Regions from separate parts of the Shewanella sp. HL-SH4 genome, predicted to be linked through region 1. Evidence: predicted binding sites of a transcription regulator. Region 1 holds the regulator's gene; the other holds the start of a gene.

Evidence for each region. Region 1 encodes LexA, which represses DNA repair genes until DNA is damaged. Its sites were predicted from a motif close to TACTGTATNNNNATACAGTA; they were not measured.
Region 2: a site for LexA is predicted at 3,834-3,853, ahead of recA (recombinase RecA). Genes of this name have one in related genera too.

Annotation. Positions count from the first base shown of each region.
Region 1 is NZ_CP195037.1:1,888,141-1,898,683, reverse strand. It holds gene cyoE (heme o synthase) at 1-463, opposite strand, end outside; gene ACRWQL_RS09250 (COX15/CtaA family protein) at 479-1,459, opposite strand; gene ACRWQL_RS09245 (hypothetical protein) at 1,459-2,010, opposite strand; gene ACRWQL_RS09240 (SURF1 family protein) at 2,051-2,866, opposite strand; gene ACRWQL_RS09235 (DUF2909 domain-containing protein) at 2,814-3,032, shown strand; gene ACRWQL_RS09230 (cytochrome c oxidase subunit 3) at 3,053-3,928, opposite strand; gene ACRWQL_RS09225 (cytochrome c oxidase assembly protein) at 3,925-4,488, opposite strand; gene ctaD (cytochrome c oxidase subunit I) at 4,490-6,079, opposite strand; gene coxB (cytochrome c oxidase subunit II) at 6,090-7,661, opposite strand; gene ACRWQL_RS09210 (cell division inhibitor SulA) at 8,051-8,569, opposite strand; gene lexA (transcriptional repressor LexA) at 8,566-9,183, opposite strand; gene plsB (glycerol-3-phosphate 1-O-acyltransferase PlsB) at 9,434-10,543, shown strand, end outside.
Region 2 is NZ_CP195037.1:924,002-934,544, reverse strand. It holds gene rpoS (RNA polymerase sigma factor RpoS) at 26-994, shown strand; gene mutS (DNA mismatch repair protein MutS) at 1,058-3,640, opposite strand; gene recA (recombinase RecA) at 3,968-5,029, shown strand; gene ACRWQL_RS05045 (DUF2391 family protein) at 5,340-5,735, opposite strand; gene alaS (alanine--tRNA ligase) at 6,069-8,693, shown strand; gene csrA (carbon storage regulator CsrA) at 9,096-9,290, shown strand; tRNA gene ACRWQL_RS05030 (tRNA-Ser) at 9,569-9,660, shown strand; tRNA gene ACRWQL_RS05025 (tRNA-Arg) at 9,684-9,760, shown strand; tRNA gene ACRWQL_RS05020 (tRNA-Arg) at 9,784-9,860, shown strand; tRNA gene ACRWQL_RS05015 (tRNA-Arg) at 9,893-9,969, shown strand; tRNA gene ACRWQL_RS05010 (tRNA-Ser) at 9,978-10,069, shown strand; tRNA gene ACRWQL_RS05005 (tRNA-Arg) at 10,144-10,220, shown strand.

The DNA of each region.
Region 1 (10,543 bases):
CGCCAATTACAATGTTTTGCGATGTTGCACGTTTCAAATACGTGGTATAGACCAAGGCGTAACCAATTAGGCTGGCAAAGGTAAGCCAAGCTGTGAGGGGATTAACCCAGGCATACAGCATCACAAATCCTAGCACCCCAATAGATACCGCAAACACTGCCGCTTTTACGCCAGATATTTTACCTTTAGGCAATGGACGGTTATAGGTTCGCGCCATTAGGCCATCTATTTTTCGGTCAATAAGGTGATTAAAAGCGGCTGCTGCGCCTGCCATTAATCCTATGCCGACCATACCGACAATTAAAGGTTGTAGTGGTACGGCTCCTGGTAATGCTAGACACATGCCGACTAACACCGTCAGTAGCATCAATGCTACCACTTTGGGTTTAGTCATTTCAAAGTATGCCCGCCACTGTAATGTGAGAGCCGCACTTGGAGCGTTGAGGATGATCGGTTTTGTCATTGTTATGTCCTCTAGTTACGCTTTACGCCATAGGGCGTAGTTAATAAATATCATGGTGAGCAGTAATAATGCTGCGCCGCCATTATGTGAAACTGCAATGCCTAATGGTAAATTCATCACCACATTGCTGATGCCTAACGCAACTTGCACAATTACCATTAAAATAAGTAAATAGGCACTGGTGCGCATGGTGGATGATTGTGCTTTTAATAACTTGAACGCCAACCAAACAAGCATTACTGCGGTGAATACTCCCCAAATACGATGAGTGATGTGAATCGTCATTCTGGTTGGATAATCTAATACCCCATATTCAAAACTGGGATGGTCACCTTGAAAGGGTGAAAACGCATCGGCAAAGCGCAGATTGTCTATCCAATTCCCCTCACAAATTGGCAAAGTGGTACAGGCCAGTGCAGCATAGTTAGAGGATGTCCAACCACCCAACATGATTTGCACCACTAACACCACTAAGCCTATAGCAGCCAATGGCGCCAGTTTTCGAGCATAAGTATCACCGCCGGGAATACGTAAAGGCTTAGTACGTAAATACAAAATGAATAATAGTGAAAATAGGGCAAAACCGCCGATTAAGTGAGACATCACTACAATCGGCATCAGTTTCATGGTGACCGTCCACATCCCTAACGCGGCTTGAAAAATGATTAAGGCTGAGATAATTATTGGCAACTTTTTTGGCGCTTCACGTTGCTTTAAACACATGATTAAAATCACCAGCACCATAAGGCCTAATGTGCCAGCAATGTAGCGATGGATCATTTCAAGCCAAGCTTTTTTCGGTTCAATAGTGTGTTCAGGAAAATGGGTTTCGACTTTTGCCAGTTCATGGCTTTCATTGGGAACGGTTAAATGACCATAACACCCAGGCCAGTCAGGACAGCCTAAGCCCGCATCTGACAGGCGGGTGTATGCGCCCATTAGAATTACCATTAAGGTAAATACTAAGGTGAATTTAATCAGTTGAGGAATATGCATTAACCGACCCTCGACAACTTAAGCATTTTACGTAGGTCGGCAATGATCGCTTTGCCCTGAACAATATTGGCATCACGCCCCAATACTGCGTCATATTGCATGACTAAACTGCCTAATGGGTCGATGATAATCATTTGTTGTAACCGTAATAATTCAGTCATTTTGCTATTAATTACAGCGGTATCAAAAGGAATGTGTAGCTGTTTAAGCGCCTCGATATCACTGTTGTCTTGCAGCAGTATCATTGGCACTATTCTGTCGCGGTCTCGCCCAAGTGCAATGTGACTTTGATTAATAATATATAATCTGTCTACACATTGTTCATCGCACTTTTCAGGCAGCAAATACACCAATTGCCATAAATGTGGCTTAGGGTTGTCCATATCTAGGGTGCTGTAAGTAAGGTCTGTACTGAGTAGCGCGCCTTTATTGGTTGCGCCGCCATGGTACAAATCCATACTTAATACTAGTTTGGCCAATGCCACAGGCACTAAAAACACCACAAACAAGAGTATTAATGTTTTATTACTTTTTCTAGGTTGGGAGTTCATTCTCTCTCCTCTTATTACTTGTTATATAATGGAAAAATATTTAACGCCTTAATTGCTGCCACTTTTTCAGTGTCAGCCAAGTCATTAATCCTAAAAACACTGCGGCCATAGTGAACCATTGCAGTGCGTATCCTTGATGTTTATGGGCCGATAATGGAATGGGTTGCCAGGGTTGTGGTAAGTCCATATGGGGCACATTGTCAGGTTGTAAAACCACAGGTAATAATGGATACCCCAGTGTTTGTGATAACTCATCTATGGCAATATTTTGAAAGCGCATAGGATTACCCGTTTCAGCCATAAGATGGTCGCTAAGTGGATTAGTTTGCTTTTGATAAATTCGCCCGAGTAATTTGTATCGTCCTGCAGAGATAGGGTTAATTTGTGGCAAAATACGGCGATCTTTATTGGCCGGTATAAAGCCAAGTTCGACTAATAATCGAGGCTCAGTCTGCTTTACTTGAAATACTTGGTAGGCCAAGTAACCCACTTGACCTTGGTATACTTGATTATCGAGTAATAAAACCTTGTCAGAGGCTGGCGAAGCTGAAACGGCTACACGGTAGCCTGTCAAAATATTTGTCTCAGACGCATCAGCAGTCTGTGAAGCAATGATTTGTTGTAAGGACTTAAAGGTAATTGCAGGCTGATTTTGTCTTTCAATTAACGTTTGTTCCCAAGCTTGTTTGAATTCGGCTCTATCAAGTTGCCACAAACCTAGCTTGACCAGAATGCTAAACACGCTCACAGTAATAGCAACAAAAACAAACGCGGCCCAACCTAAACCCGCAAAAGGATTGCCTGTGACAGCCCCTCTGTTCGTTAAGTTAGTTTTAGTGCTACTGCTTGTATTCATTCTATTTAATTTAGCCCGCGCATTATTTATTATGGTAAAGGGTGAAAACACCCAGTCTATGAGTCGCTTTTTAGGGCGTAGGGTAATGTTTTCTGCATTCGTAGTTATTTTGTTATTGATTGCCATGGGACTAGGCATAATTGAGCCTAACCCACGGCCTTACTAATATGCGCTATTTACCTGTTGCTACAACACGTAAACGAACACAAATAAACATAACCACACCACATCAACAAAGTGCCAATACCAGCTACCTGCTTGAAAGGCAAAATGTTTGTCTTGGGTAAAGTGACCTTTCAGCACCCTTAAAAGCAGTACAATTAAAAACACTGTCCCTAAGGTAACGTGCATACCGTGAAAACCGGTTAACAAAAAGAAGGTATTGCCATAAATACCCGACTCAAGCGTTAAGCCCAAGTCATGGTAAGCATGGGTATATTCTTCTACTTGTAAAAACAAAAACGCAGAACCTAAAAGAATGGTCAGTCCTAACCAAATTTTCAGTGGTGTACGTTTCGCTTTTTCTAAACTTGTGTGAGCAAAATGTAAGGTTACCGAAGAGGTTAATAACAATATCGTATTGATAAGCGGTAAACCTGTCCATGGCATGGCTTCGGTGGTGGTGCCATCTGGAGTCTTAACCAGTGGCCATACTGCTTCAAATGCTGGCCACAATACTTCATGGGTCATGGCATTATTTGATGCACCGCCTAACCAGGGCATTGCAATCATTCTGGCATAAAATAATGCGCCAAAAAATGCCCCGAAGAACATGATTTCAGAGAAAATAAACCAGCTCATTCCTTGACGAAAAGAACGGTCCATTTGCGCCGAATACAAACCGGACATAGATTCATCAATCACGGTTTTAAACCAACCAAAAATCATAAATATGATCACAGCGATACCGGTTATTAGAATATAACCGCCATAACTGGCTTCAGTTGATAGTTGTTGTACGTAACTGCCTGCGCCAAAGGCGATTAAAAATAGGCCAATTGCACCAATGATAGGCCAGGCACTTTGTGCTGGCACATAATAGGTTTCATGCTTTGTGGTCATTTTGCTGCTCCTTGCTTTACACCACCGCCGACTTTGTCGGTAATGTCATAAAGGGTATAAGAGAGAGTCAATGTATGAATGGATTCTGGTAAATCAGGATCCACGTAAAAAACCAGTGGAAGTTCAGCGCTTGCTGATGCCGCTAGCGGTTGTTGATTAAAACAAAAACACTCTGTTTTATTAAAATAGGCTGCACCTTGACCTGGTGATACTGAAGGTATCGCCTGGCCAACCGTGTCTTTTGTCGATAAGTTTTTGGCATAAAACTTCGCATGGGTAAGCTCTCCAGGGTGCACTGTAATACGATTGACCTGAGGCTTAAATTCCCAAGACATATCGGATTGCACCTGCGCGACAAATTCAATGGTAACGGTGCGGCTTTTATCTACAATCACCGCTTGATAAGTGCTGGCGGTGCTTTGGGGTTTGCCATTAATCCCCAAGGCATCACATAGCACGTCATACAAAGGCACCAACGCAAAACCAAAGCCGAACATACCCACAGCGCCCAAAATAAGCAGGGTCAGTAATTTACGATTCGATTTTGTTGGCTGATTCATCTCATTTTATCTCTGGTGGGGTAGTAAACGAGTGATATGGAGCAGGACTCGGAAGGGTCCATTCCAATCCTTCAGCACCTTCCCATGGTTTATCTGGTGCTTTTTCACCACCTTTAATGCATTTAAGCACTACGGCTAAGAAAATAAACTGAGACAATCCAAAGGCAAATCCACCAATTGATACAATCTGGTTAACGTCGGCAAACTGAATTGCGTAATCAGGAATTCGACGTGGCATACCAGCAAGTCCTAAGAAATGCATTGGGAAAAACAGCACGTTAACCGAAATGACCGAGCACCAGAAATGCCATTTACCTAAGGTTTCGTTGTACATATGACCGGTCCACTTAGGTAACCAATAGTAAGCAGCGGCCATAATGGAAAATATTGCCCCAGTAACCAGTACGTAATGGAAATGAGCCACCACAAAATAGGTGTCATGGTACTGGAAATCTGCCGGTGTAATGGCCAGCATTAACCCTGAGAAACCGCCAATAGTGAACAAAATAATAAAGGCGATAGCAAACAGCATGGGCGTTTCAAACGTTAAAGAACCGCGCCACATGGTTGCTACCCAGTTAAATATTTTTACACCAGTTGGTACGGCAATCAGCATGGTGCAGTACATGAAGAACAGCTCTGCAAATACCGGCATACCCGTGGTGAACATATGATGTGCCCACACTAAGAATGACAGCACCGCAATACTGGCGGTCGCATATACCATTGACGAGTACCCAAATAGCTTCTTACGGCTAAAGGCGGGCACAATGGCAGAGATAATACCGAATGACGGTAAAATCATGATGTACACTTCAGGATGACCAAAGAACCAGAAAATATGCTGGAACATAACAGGGTCGCCACCACCTGCGGCATCAAAAAAGCTGGTGCCGAAGTATTTATCGGTTAACACCATGGTGACCACACCGGCCAGTACCGGCATTACCGCAATCAGCAAGAATGCGGTAATAAGCCATGTCCACACGAATAAAGGTAACTTCATCCATGTCATTCCTGGTGCGCGCATATTAACTATGGTCACAATCACGTTGATTGCGCCCATAATCGAGCTAATCCCCATAATGTGTATCGAGAACACAAACAGTGCTGTGCTATCTGGACTGTAGGTCGTAGATAAAGGCGCGTAGAATGTCCACCCAAAGTTAGGTCCACCGCCTTCCATAAATAATGTGCTAAGTAACATGGTAAAGGCGAAGGGTAAAATCCAAAAACTCCAGTTGTTCATGCGAGGTAATGCCATATCTGGCGCACCAATCATCATAGGTATTAGCCAGTTAGCTAAGCCGGTAAAGGCTGGCATAACAGCACCAAATACCATGATAAGGCCATGAACTGTGGTCATTTGATTGAAAAAGTTAGGTTCAACTAGCTGTAAGCCTGGTTGAAATAACTCAGCGCGGATCACCATTGCCATGGCACCGCCAGTTAGAAACATAATAAAACTAAACCATAAATACAAAGAGCCGATGTCTTTATGGTTAGTGGTTAGCAGCCAGCGCATAATGCCCTTAGGGGCACCATGATGATGGTCGTCATGGACTGCAGTATCGTGCGTAGATGTACTCATTAATTATCCCCTACTGTCCATGGCTATTGACATCGGCTGCTTGCACCGTATCGCCTGAGTTGTTACCCCATGCATTACGCTCGTAAGTGATCACCGCTGCCATTTGGCGAGGTGATAATGAACTGGCGAAAGCTTGCATCGCAGTGCCGGGTTTACCGTTGTGAACGATATTGATATGCGCATCAACAGGGCCAGTAATTATGGGACTACCAATCAATGATGGGAACGCACCAGGTAAACCTGCACCTGTTGCTTGATGACAAGCTGCACAAGACGATGTGTATACCTGTAGACCTTCGGTCATTAACTGCTCATAAGTTAATTCCGTCAAATCTACCTCTTTCACCTCGGCGACAATGTCGACAGCTTTGGTAACTGCAGCATTGACTTGCTCAGATGGTTCGGCAGATACAACTGCTTGAGTGCTGGTATTTGCTGGATTAGGTTCTGCTGCATTAATACCACTGGCAACATTGCTTACATCAACAGCCTGAATAACATCACCGGAGTCGTTCCCCCAAGCATTACGCTCATAGGTGACAACCGCGGCAATATCTTTGGCGGTTAACTGTTTTGCAAATGATTGCATTGCTGTTCCAGGCTTACCATTAAGCACAATATTAATATGGCCATCGACAGGCCCCTTAATGAGTGGGCTGCCAATAAGAGATGGGAATACACCGGGTAAGCCTGCACCATTAGGTTGGTGACATGCTGCACATGTAGAGAGGTAAATTTGTTCGCCTTTGGCCATTAACTCTTCTTTTGAAAGAGTTTCTGACAAGGCTGCTTGAGCCGCGGCAGCTGCATTATTGGCAAGCTGTTTTTGGTCTAAAAGCCACGCATCATATTCCGCTTCAGGCAACGCCTGAACCACAATAGGCATAAATCCATGGTCTTTGCCGCATAATTCAGCACATTGACCACGGTAAGTTCCTGCTTTATCAATTCGTGTCCAAGCTTCGTTAATAAAGCCTGGGTTAGCATCCTTTTTAACCGCAAAAGCTGGAACCCACCAAGAGTGGATAACATCATCTGATGTCATTAAAAAACGCACTTTCCGATTGAGAGGCAGTACCAAAGGTTTATCTACTTCTAATAAGTAGGTTGCGCTTTTAGTTTCATCACCGTCAATTTGGGTGCGAGGAGTGGATAAAATGCTATAGAACTCGACATCTTCATTAAAATAACTGTAATGCCATTTCCACTGCGAACCAGTGATCTTAATGGTTAAGTCCGCGTCAGACGGATCTTCCATAGCGATAAGGGTTTTAGTGGCTGGAATGGCCATACCAATTAAAATAACAAATGGGATCACGGTCCAAGCAATTTCTACTTTGGTACTTTCATGAAAATTTGCCGCGACCGCGCCTTTGGATTTACGATGATAGATCATTGAATAAATCATGATCCCGAACACCACAACACCAATAGCACAGCAAATATAAAGAATAATCATATGGAGGTCATAAACCTGGCCACTGATATTCGTTACACCCTTTGTCATGTTGAGGGGCATTTCGTTTGCCCCAAGTGGAGGTGCCATTAACACCGCCATTACACAATACAACCATTGCTTCACAAGACTTCTCCTCTGCCAATTGCGAATAGCAACTACAAAGAAGAGTCACACAGTAAGTCTCTGCTCTATGTAAACTCTTCGGTTCCCAAAAAAGCTTGATGACCTCAAAGTACCCTGGTGGTTGTAAGCGTGTAAGGCTTACGGATTTGTATTTATGTGCACCACGCTGGCACCTACAACTGAACCTATCAATTCTGATTTGACGCTTTTATCTGTCAGATAAAATCTAGACTGTAGCGTTTCAATTAGGTTAAAAATGTTTCAACCCTGTTAAATACATTACTTGTAGATTAAACATTGATCAAGATCACTTTTATAGCTAATTAACTGAAAGTTTGCATAAAAAAGCCCTGTACATAGACAGGGCTCAGTAAACACGGCGTTTAGTACTAATGAAATGAAGTGAAATTAATTGTTTTAACAGCATTATTTTGATATGAAATAATCGCTTTAGTTGCCAAATTAGTGCCTAAGTGAGTGCTTACATCTTCAATAACGACACCTAGTGCTCGGGCACTTTTTGCCACTAACTCTAATCGGCGACTGTCGCGTGCATCTAAAGGTTGAGTCCATGAAATAACGGCACTTGATGTACCACTGGTTAATGCTTTTTCCATTGCCCAAAGTGTTTCAATTTCATCCTTCGCATGTACTAACAATACGCGGTCCATTCTTACCCCGGCACTAGCTAACATCTGTTTATAATTAATATTGGCGGGGTTAATTAGCACAATCCAACGACCTTGCAGGCTTAGTTGTGCCAACTGGCTAGCATATTGACTGAGTTCCACTTTACCATTGGTTTCGGTTTGGAGTGTGGTGATAGGCTGCGCTAAATTAATATCTGCAGTTGGCAAATCTACCCATAAACCAGGATGACGAGGGGATGTACCCATTAGTTTGTTCATAACCATTCTCCAATACGAATTACACCAACTGCAAGCCCTTCAATAGTGAGGCTTTGGTAACTTAAATCGACTTCGATAGGTGCATACGCTTCATTTTCAGCGTGCAAATATACGACATTGCCTTTTTTCTCAAAACGTTTCACTGTCACATCATCTTCAACACGAGCAACAACGACCTGGCCATTTCTGGCTTGCTGTATTTTATGAACGGCGAGTAAATCACCCTCTAAAATGCCGATGTTTTTCATGCTGTCACCGCGAACCCTTAACAAAAAGTTTGCGGCAGGTTTAAACATATTAGGATCAACTTGATAGTATTGTTCTACATGCTCTTGCGCTAAAATAGGTTCACCTGCAGCGACTTGTCCAATTAAAGGTAAACCTGTTTCTTCAGGTTCATCTTCTTGGGTTAATCGTATTCCACGGGATGTGCCGGGCATGATTTCAATAAACCCTTTTTTAGCCAAGGCTTTTAAATGCTCTTCAGCGGCATTTGCGCTTTTGAAACCTAGGCGCGTAGCTATTTCTGCACGAGTAGGTGGCATACCAGTTTCAGAGATATTGTTTTTAATAAGCTCTAAAATTTCAGCTTGGCGTGGTGTTAAGGGTCTCATGTTATTTCCTGTCTTTCTATACAGTAACTGTCATTATATACAGTGTTTGTGTTTGCGCAAGTATTCACCAATTATTTTTTAATTTTATTATTTTTAACGGCTTTTTTATTATATGTATCAATTGCATGCTTCAATTTATTTGTTCTTGAATTTAAAAGCATTGTTTGATGTGTACAGCCTATAGTGAAAGGTAACCAGTTTCTGGTATCCTATGCGCCCATATTAAAAGGGCTTTATTGCGAATATTATTATGTCAAAACCAGATTCAATCATGCTTAGACTGCTGCGTAGGGTGCAAAAGCTGATGGTGCAAACGATAGTTGTGCCACATGACCCATTTGCAGATCTAAACTTCGATCCAGACAAGCCCATTGTTTATGTCATGAAGACAGAGTCGATCAGTGACACTGCAGCATTAAGCGAAATGACCCAAGGCTTAGGCTTACCAAGTCCTTATGCGCCATTACAACTTGATGGTATGAAAGTGCCACGAGTTGTTTGTTTAGAGGGGCGAAAGCCTATTATTGGTAAGCGTGAGGGTGGTGAGAAGTTTTTAAACTGTTTTACCAGTTTATTAGCGCTCCACCGTCAGCAGCCTGAACTAGATATCCAACTTGTGCCAGTAAGTCTTTATTGGGGCCGTACTCCAGGCAAAGAAGATGACACGATGAAAGCTGCTGTGCTTGAACGTGAGAATCCAACCTGGTTACGTAAATGGTTAATGATTCTATTTCTAGGTCGCCATAGTTTTGTGCAGTTCTCTAACGCAATGTCATTACGCTACTTAGCCGATGAACATGGTACTGATGAAGCCATTGCCCATAAATTAATTCGGGTGGCTCGAGTACATTTTCGCCGTCAACGTAAAGTTATGACTGGACCACAACTGCCTAACCGTCAAGCTCTGTTTGCTTCGTTATTAAAGTCTGAATCGATCAATAAGGCCATTGAAGAAGAAGCGGCAAACAAGAAGATTTCCAAAGAAAAAGCACGTGAAACTGCGATTGAGTATCTGGACGAAATCGCGGCCGACTATTCAGATAGTTTAGTACGTATTGCTGAGCGTTTTCTAACCTGGTTATGGAATAAGCTATACAGTGGTATTAACATCAAAGGCGCTGAGCAAGTGCGCCAACTGCATCATGACGGTCATGAAATTGTATATGTGCCTTGTCATCGCAGCCACATGGACTATTTACTGCTGTCTTATATTTTGTATTACCAAGGTATGGTGCCGCCGCACATTGCAGCCGGTATCAACTTAAACTTCTGGCCTGCAGGCCCAATGTTCCGTCGTGGTGGTGCATTTTTCATTCGCCGTAGTTTTAATGGCAACAAACTGTATACCGCTATTTTTCGT
Region 2 (10,543 bases), 960 kb from region 1:
ACAATTAAGGTTTGGGAGAGCAATTATGAGCCAGAAAAAAAGTACTGCCATAGCAGAACAATCTGTTGATCAAGCTAAAGAACCACAAGACGTTGTAACTACTGATACGTTAGTTCAACAATTAGACATTGAAGAAAAAGTCCAAGATGACTTACACAAAAATTTAGATGCCACTCAATTATATTTAGGTGAAATTGGTTTTTCGCCACTGCTTACCGCAGAGGAAGAAGTCTTCTTTTCACGTAAAGCCCTCAAGGGTTGCGCAAAATCTCGTAACCGAATGATCGAAAGTAATCTTCGTCTCGTCGTTAAAATCGCCCGAAGATATAATAATCGCGGTTTAGCCTTACTTGACCTGATTGAAGAAGGTAACCTAGGACTGATCCGAGCGGTTGAAAAATTTGATCCTGAACGAGGTTTCCGTTTTTCAACTTATGCGACTTGGTGGATCCGTCAGACCATCGAGCGTGCCATCATGAATCAAACGCGCACTATTCGCTTACCTATTCATGTTGTAAAAGAATTAAATGTTTACCTTCGTACCGCTAGACAACTTGCGCAAAAATTAGATCATGAGCCAACCGCTGAAGAAATCGCTGAAAAATTAGATGTCTCTACCGGTGATGTAAGCAGAATGCTTAAGCTCAATGAGCGTATCACCTCAGTAGATATGCCCATTGGTGGTGACAATGATAGTGCCTTACTCGATGTGATTGCCGATGATGACTCAGTAGGACCTGATCACCGCGTTCAAGATGAAGATTTATCTAATTCTATAGTGGGTTGGTTAAACGAATTAAATACCAAACAGCGTGAAGTACTTGCCCGTCGATTTGGTTTATTAGGCTACGAGCCATCAACGCTTGAAAATGTCGGTGCTGAAATTGGCTTAACCCGGGAAAGAGTGCGCCAAATTCAAGTTGAAGCATTAAAACGTCTCAAAGATATATTAGGTCAGCAAGGCCTGTCAGTTGAAGCGCTTTTTCAAGATTAATTTGTTTGCAGAGAGTGATAATATCTCAAAACGCCATATGACATTTCATATGGCGTTTTAGTTTTATATAGACTTAGCTAATTGCTTTAATTGATATAAATAATCTAGCGCTTGTTTGGGGGTTAACTCGTCTGGATTAATAAATGCTAACTTCTCAGCCAGAGGGGAGTAATCAATTTGTGGCATACTTAAGCTCATTTGTGCCGATGTATTAAGATTAATATCCGTTTTATCATCGCGACTTTCTAATTGATGCAGTTTATGTTTAGCAGCACTGATCACCTGCTGAGGAATACCTGCTAAAGCTGCAACCTGCAGACCGTAACTTTTACTCGCTGCACCATCTTGTACAGCATGCATAAAGGCGATCGTATCTTGATGTTCAATGGCATCCAAATGGACATTAACCACGCCATCGATTAATTCTGGCAATTGTGTAAGCTCAAAATAATGAGTTGCAAATAAGGTCAGAGCCCCCACTTTTTGGGCAAGATATTCAGCAGCTGACCAGGCTAGAGATAAACCATCATAAGTCGATGTCCCCCGACCAATTTCATCCATTAATACTAAACTTTGCTTGCTGGCATTATGAAGAATATTAGCCGTTTCGGTCATTTCAACCATAAAGGTTGACCGCCCTGATGCTAGGTCATCAGAGGCACCAATACGGGTGAAAATACGATCTATATGACCAACTTTTGCACTTTGTGCTGGCACAAAACAACCGATATGAGCCATCAAGGTGATTAGCGCGACTTGACGCATATAGGTTGATTTACCGCCCATGTTAGGTCCGGTCACAATCAGCATTTTTCGCGCAGGTGATAGATTTACAGGGTTGGCAATAAAGGGTTTTTGACTGACCTTTTCGACCACAGGATGGCGTCCTGCTTCAATAGTAATTCCAATATCATTGGTCATTGTAGGGCAATGATAGGATAAGGTTTCAGCTCGTTCTGCAAAGTTACTGATTACATCAAGTTCGGCAGCCGCGTTGGCAAATTGTTGTAGCTCATGAAGTTTAGGTAGCAGTAGGTCAAACAGCTCTTCCCAAAGACGTTTTTCTAATGCTAGCGCTTTACCTTGGCTTGAAAGTACTTTCTCTTCGTGTTCTTTAAGCTCGGGGGTGATGTAACGCTCTGTACCTTTTAATGTTTGTCGGCGTTGATAATGAATCGGAACACGATCTGCTTGTAGTCGACTCACTTCAATGTAATAGCCATGAACGCGGTTATAACCCACCTTCAAAGTATTTATACCAGTTTGCTGTTTCTCGCGTGCTTCCATTTCAGCCAGGTAATCAGTGGCTCCTTCACTTAATCTACGCCATTCGTCTAACTCAGTGTTATAACCATCTTTGATTACGCCGCCATCCCGGATTAATACCGGTGGGTTATCAATAATTGCCCGTGTCAGTAAATCATGTTCATTTGGAAACTCACCTAATAGGGTAGCCAAATTAGTCATCTGTGGCTGTTGGCAGATTTGCAGTGTGTGTTTAATTTCTGGCAATAAGCCTAATGCTTGTTTAAGTCGAGCAAAGTCACGTGGGCGGGCACTTCTTAATGCCAAACGTGCCATTATTCGTTCTATATCACCAAGCGATTTCAGTTGTTCATGTAAAACAGGGTACAAATCCTGTTCGATCAATTCTTGCACCGCATTATGGCGTTGGGTTATCAGTTTACGATCGCGCAGTGGTTGGTGGATCCAACGTTGTAGCATGCGACTCCCCATGGGGGTTGCCGTATTATCTAATACCCATGAAAGCGTGTTTTCACGTCCGCCTGAAAGATTCTGGGTTAGCTCTAGGTTTCGTCTGGTGGCAGCATCTAAAATAATCGAGTCAGCTTGATTAAAACGTACAATAGAGTTGATATGTGGCAATGCTGTTTTTTGAGTGTCTTTAACATATTGCATCAAACAGCCGGCCGCTTGTAGTGCTAAACGAGCATCGTTGATGCCAAAGCCATGCAAGTCTTTCGTGCCAAATTGAGTTAATAATAAATTGACACAAGTGTCGTAATCAAACTCCCATTCAGGTCTACGGCGAATTCCTTTTAAGTGATTGATGAGTATCATGTCAGTGAAGTCTTCACTGTAAAGTAATTCCGCTGGTCGTGTACGTTGGATCTCTGCTTCTAGTGCTTCTCTTGAATCTAATTCTGAAATAACAAAACGGCCAGAAGAGATATCTAATGTGGCAAAGCCGTAACCGACTTTACCCTCGTAAAGCGCGGCTAATAAATTATCCTGACGCTCTTGTAATAAGGCTTCATCTGTCAATGTTCCCGGGGTGACGATACGGACAACTTGGCGATCAACTGGACCCTTTGAAGTCACGGGATCGCCAATCTGCTCACATATCGCGACCGATTGACCTATTTGTACTAACTTAGCCAAATAGCCCTCTACCGCATGGTAAGGCAGGCCAGCCATTGGGATCGGGTCACCACCGCTTTTACCCCGTGCAGTTAATGAAATACCAAGCATTTCAGAGGCTTTTTTAGCATCATCATAAAATAGCTCATAGAAATCCCCCATTCTATAGAACAACAGCATGTCAGGATGAGCGGCTTTCATTGTCAAATATTGACGCATCATCGGAGTATGTTTTTCTAAATCTAAGCTAACAATTTCAGTCATGGGCTGTGTAATACTCTTTTTGTTCATCTGTGGTAATTCATTAAGCATTCGGGGAATTAGCATGGGATTTTTATAGCGGCTAATCTTAACAAAATTTGCCCCTGTTGGAGAAATACAAATTCATTATATTGACGTGAAATTACTAAATTTATGATTTTATTAATAAATAAAAAAAAGTAACCTCAGGGCTTGATACTGTATGACTATACAGTATACTGAACAACATATTGAGATGAGTGACGATATTAACGACACTTACAAACTAAATTATACACAGCAATTTTACCATTAATTGTGAACAAAGTTATTGCCTGGAAGGGTTTGAAAATGAAGGTTGATCCAAATAAAGAGAAAGCACTTGCCGCAGTGTTAAGCCAAATTGAAAAGCAATTCGGTAAAGGCTCTATCATGAAGTTGGGCGAAGACCGTACCATGGATGTAGAAACTATTTCTACCGGCTCACTTTCATTGGACATCGCGTTGGGCGCAGGTGGACTACCAATGGGACGTATTGTTGAAATTTACGGCCCAGAATCATCAGGTAAAACAACACTAACCTTAGAAGTTATTGCCGCAGCACAACGTGAAGGTAAAACATGTGCCTTTATTGATGCTGAGCATGCACTTGATCCTATCTATGCTAAAAAACTAGGCGTAGATATTGATAACTTATTATGTTCACAACCAGATACAGGTGAACAAGCATTAGAAATATGTGATGCTTTAACTCGCTCAGGTGCGGTAGACGTTATTGTTGTCGATTCTGTTGCTGCGTTAACACCAAAAGCTGAAATTGAAGGTGAAATTGGTGATTCGCATATGGGCTTAGCGGCACGTATGATGAGCCAAGCTATGCGTAAACTTGCAGGTAACCTTAAGCAATCAAATACTTTGCTTATTTTTATTAACCAAATTCGTATGAAAATTGGGGTAATGTTTGGTAGCCCTGAAACGACAACCGGTGGTAATGCACTTAAGTTTTATGCTTCAGTTCGTTTAGATATTCGCCGCACTGGCGCGATTAAAGATGGTGATGAAGTCGTCGGTAACGAAACCCGTGTTAAAGTGGTTAAAAACAAAATTGCAGCACCATTTAAGCAAGCTGAATTCCAAATCCTTTACGGTCAAGGTATTAACCGTACTGGTGAACTCGTGGACTTAGGTGTTGCACATAAGCTTGTTGATAAAGCGGGTGCTTGGTACAGTTATAAAGGCGAAAAAATTGGTCAAGGCCGTGCTAATGCCGGTAAATTCTTAACCGAAAATCCAGCGATTGCACAAGAGATTGATAAGACATTACGTGAAATGTTGCTTGGTTCTGGAACAGGTACCGCAGCAGCATCATCTACAGATGAAAATATTGATTTAGAAACCGGTGAAGTTTTCTAAATAAGATTTATCCTAGCAATTAATGTGTCGATTTAAGTCGCGGTGCGTATTTTACGTATCGCGACTTTTTTATGCTTCAGTTAAAAAACACTCTGTTGTTATCCTTGCTATACTGACTAGACTTACCCGCCACTAACTAGATAACTAGATAACTAGATAACTAGATAACTAGATAACTAGATAACTAGTAACTAGATAACTAGATAACTAACTAAATCAATTGAAATTTTATTCTTTTAGTAGATTGATACGCTAGCCACAGAACAATAACAAACCAAATAAAATAGCCTCTAGTTCATCCGATATAACATTATTCTTTATCAAAACTGTCCACCACAATGGCGCCCATCGATGCCGGCATAGTAATGACTATTATCCGTTTTAACGATGTTAATGGGTCTACCCAAAAGGGTAATTTGTCTAAACAAAATAGCACTAATGCAACCACTAATGCTGTCATTAGATAAGCGATAACAATACGGAAAATAAACACTAATTTTCTTGAGCTAATATTATTTTGAAAGACACTTTGATAGGTATATAGCCCTAGAAAAATAACCGATAATAAAAAAAGCATTAATAAATTGAAAAAAGGGAGGGTTTCACCTAATCGCCACGCTTCCTCTGAAAACGAAATCGGGACCGCAAGCGCAAATGCGCCGACAAAAATTTGGCTGGCATCTTCGCCATTAAAGCTAAACTTCATTACTTTTCCTTTTTAAAACATTCTGGTTTGCATAACAAACCCTAAGTTAAAGCCTAGATGTAATACTAGCTGTAATATATGAAGGACTGTTTAACTACAAATTACCTTAAAGCGAGTGTTTACGCACCTATATTCAGATTGAAAGCTAATTGAGAAGATTGTTAATCTTATGCCACAGCACTCATATTTTGCGATAAGCTAATCGAATATTGTTCAGATGATAATCGCCTTACTCATCTCGCATTTTTGCGTAAATTCAGTATATAATGCCCTCATTTACTGGCTTGTATAGCAAGCTAGACACTTTTGTATTCTCTATATCAGGACGCATCCATGTTTCAGACCACTGCAGAGTTAAGAAGTGCTTTTTTAAAGTACTTTGAAGATAACGGACATCAAGTTTTAGACAGTAGTTCGCTGGTTCCAACTAACGACCCAACACTGCTATTTACCAATGCCGGCATGAACCAATTTAAAGATGTGTTCTTGGGGATGGATAAACGCAGCTACACTCGTGCGACGACATCACAGCGCTGTGTTCGAGCCGGTGGTAAGCATAATGATTTAGATAACGTGGGTTATACCGCACGTCACCATACTTTTTTTGAAATGCTAGGTAATTTTAGTTTTGGTGATTACTTCAAAGAAGAAGCGATCCGTTTTGCGTGGACCTTTTTAACTGAAACATTGAAACTACCAAAAGATCGTTTATGCGTGACCATTTATGAAACCGATGATGAAGCGTTTGAACTGTGGAACAACAAAATTGGCGTAGCTGCTGAGAATATTATCCGCATCGGCGATAACAAAGGTGGGGCTTATGCGTCAGATAATTTCTGGCAAATGGGTGATACCGGTCCTTGTGGTCCATGTTCTGAAATTTTCTATGACCATGGCGATCATATTTGGGGAGGACGTCCTGGTTCACCTGAAGAAGATGGCGATCGTTTTATCGAGATTTGGAACATCGTATTTATGCAATATAACCGTCAAGCAGACGGTGAGATGTTACCTTTGCCTAAGCCGTCGGTAGATACCGGCATGGGAATTGAGCGTATTGCAGCTATCATGCAGGGAGTACATTCAAATTATGAAATTGATATCTTTAAGCAACTTATTGCTAAAACAGCTGAAATAATTAACGTTACTGATTTAGAAAATAAATCATTACGCGTAATAGCTGATCATATTCGTTCTTGCTCTTTCCTGATTGCGGATGGTGTTTTACCTTCTAATGAAGGCCGTGGTTATGTACTGCGTCGTATTATTCGCCGCGCAGTACGTCATGGTAATAAGCTTGGCGCTACGGATGCGTTTTTCTATAAGCTTGTACCTACCTTAATCAACGTTATGGGTGATGCAGCTAAAGGCCTAGCTGCAATGCAAGCGATTGTTGAAAAAGCCTTAAAAGCTGAAGAAGAGCAATTTGCCCGCACGTTAGAGCGTGGTTTGGGGCTGCTTGATAACGCGCTTAATAGCTTATCTGGCAAGGTGCTTGATGGTGACACCGCATTTAAACTTTACGATACCTACGGCTTCCCTGTGGATTTGACCGCAGACGTGTGCCGTGAGCGTGACATTACTGTCGATGAAGTTGGTTTTGAAGCGGCAATGGCTGAGCAACGAAGCCGTGCGCAAGCTGCTGGTAACTTTGGTACTGATTACAACAAGCAATTGATTATTGATAAGCAAACCGCATTTTGTGGTTATCAAGGCTTAACCGGTGATGCGACCGTAGTTGCTTTGTATGTTGATGGCAACGAAGTGACTGAAGTGACAGCGGGTCAGGAAGCTGTGCTGGTACTCGATAACACACCTTTCTACGCAGAATCTGGCGGACAAGTCGGTGACCGAGGTCTGCTAAACGCACAAGGCGTTAGCTTTGAGGTGCTTGATACGCAGAAATTTGGCCAGGCAACGGGTCATCAGGGAAAACTGACTCAAGGCAGTATAAAAGTAGGCGCTAAGTTAACCGCATTAGTGGATAAAAAACTGCGTCAAAGCACTGAACTTAACCATTCAGTGACTCACTTACTTCATGCTGCACTTCGTCAAGTATTAGGCAGTCATGTGACTCAAAAAGGCTCCTTAGTTAATCCTGAGCGTCTACGTTTTGACTTCTCACATTTTGAAGGTGTCAAGCCGGCTGAAATTAAAGAGATTGAGGAGTTAGTTAATACTCAAATTCGTCTAAATCATCAATTAAATACCCAAGAAATGGGTATCGATGAAGCCAAAGAAAAAGGCGCAATGGCGTTATTTGGCGAGAAGTATGATGCACAAGTGCGTGTTGTTACCATGGGTGACTTCTCTATTGAGTTATGTGGCGGTACGCACGTTAGTCGCACGGGTGACATTGGCTTATTTAAATTAACCTCCGAGAGCGGTATTGCTGCAGGTGTGCGTCGTATTGAAGCTGTTACTGGCGCTGCAGCAATGGCCTATGTGGCAGATCAACAAGCCCAGTTAGAAGAAGCCGCAGCGTTACTTAAGTCAGACAGTGCTTCTGTTATCACTAAATTAAAAGCGCAGCTAGATAAAGTGAAACAGCTTGAAAAAGATTTATCGCAACTGAAAGATAAACTTGCTGCTGCAGCAAGTGCTGATTTAGCGGGTGATGCTATTGAGATAAATGGTATTAAAGTCCTAGTGAAAAAGCTTGAAGGTGTTGATGCTGGATCACTACGTGGTTTGCAAGATGAGCTTAAGCAAAAGTTAAAGTCTGCCGTTATCGTATTAGGTGTTGCCACAGAAGGTAAAGTTAATTTGATTGCCGGTGTCAGTAATGATCTAACCAAGCAAGTTAAAGCCGGTGAGTTGGTGGCCATGATTGCTCAGCAAGTCGGCGGTAAAGGCGGTGGACGCCCTGACATGGCACAAGCGGGTGGTACTCAGCCTGAGAACTTAGATGCCGCATTAGCTTTAGTATTACCTTGGTTGACTGAACGCTTAGGCTAAACAATCGCCGTGAACGAAAAATAATACTTAAATCAAGTCTTAAAGCAGGGTTATTACACTTTAAGGCTTGAGTGTCATTGACACTTTTGGCATAGTTAACACAGTTTTGCTGCTGGTCACTATCACAGCGCGGTTAACTTAACACTTAAGTTGGTTCGAAAATGGTTTAATATGTCGTGCATAACGGGTTTGTTAACTATTTATCGTAATTGTCATTTTGTATGATCTAATGTCGATGCATTTTTATGTTGGTGTTAGATCATTTGTTAATTTTTGAATTATATGTGCTTAATAGTCAAACTTTGTATTTGAAGTTACTATGACTTTTACTGAGCAAACCCTATAATAACGCATATTACGGACAAAGCGTGTTATGCAGTGTGAACTAAAGGAGTAACCAATATGCTAATTTTGACTCGTCGTGTAGGCGAAACATTGATGATTGGTGATGAAGTCACTGTCACAGTATTAGGTGTCAAGGGTAACCAAGTACGTATTGGTGTCAATGCACCCAAAGAAGTATCTGTTCACCGTGAAGAGATTTACCAACGGATCCAATCTGAAAAGTCAGACTCATCTGATGGCGGTAACTTCTAAGCAGTTTTTGTTAGATATTGAAACGACTAAGTCAGCATTTGCTGACTTTTTTGTTTTTAAACGCGGTAAAGTTTTGTTTAGCTTGACTGCAAATATTGTAATAGGTGAGAAAGTATTTTATTTAGCTAATATTATTTATTCACTTAATAAGTAGAGCATTTGGAGTCTTATTTGCTGTTAAACCCCTCAATGTGCTTAAAAACAGTTCAAATGGTTAGCGGTTTGGAAAAAGGGTTTGACTTATTTTCGGCAAACAGTAATATGTGCGCCAAGAAAACGGAGAGGTGGCCGAGTGGCCGAAGGCGCTCCCCTGCTAAGGGAGTATGGGCTTTAACTCCCATCGAGGGTTCGAATCCCTCCTTCTCCGCCATTTCTTACAATAGTTAAATCGATGCGGATGTAGCTCAGCTGGATAGAGTACCTGGCTACGAACCAGGCGGTCGAAGGTTCGACTCCTTCCATCCGCACCATTTCTATTGTTGTGATTTTGAATGCGGATGTAGCTCAGCTGGATAGAGTACCTGGCTACGAACCAGGCGGTCGAAGGTTCGACTCCTTCCATCCGCACCATTCAAAGTAGAAAGACTGTATAGAACAAATTTGCGCGTGTAGCTCAGCTGGATAGAGTACCTGGCTACGAACCAGGCGGTCGGAGGTTCGACTCCTCCCACGCGCACCATATTTGACGGAGAGGTGGCCGAGTGGCCGAAGGCGCTCCCCTGCTAAGGGAGTATGGGCTTTAACTCCCATCGAGGGTTCGAATCCCTCCTTCTCCGCCATTCATTCATTGATGTTATAGTGCACTGCACTTTAATATGATGTAATGATGGCATTAAGTAATAAGTAAGATTTTGCGCGTGTAGCTCAGCTGGATAGAGTACCTGGCTACGAACCAGGCGGTCGGAGGTTCGACTCCTCCCACGCGCACCACATTAAAAAAACCTGCTATTAATTAGCAGGTTTTTTTTTGCCTTCGATTTCTAATCATTCCATTTAGCTGCGTTTAATCATCCATATTCATCTTCGATAGACATTCTGGTGATCTTTCAATCTACTTATCATCTTTGATCACTAGAAATAATGAACTCCATCACAAAGTAGTGACTTTATTTTTATGTTTAGTAAATTTTTATTCAACGTTCAAGATTGGAGGAAATAAGTGGCGGTAAATCGTTGGTGGTTGCCTGTTTAGTTTGGTTAACAATAATTTAACACCCTTATGTGTCAGAGGGGAAGTGAGCTTTATTGTGTAA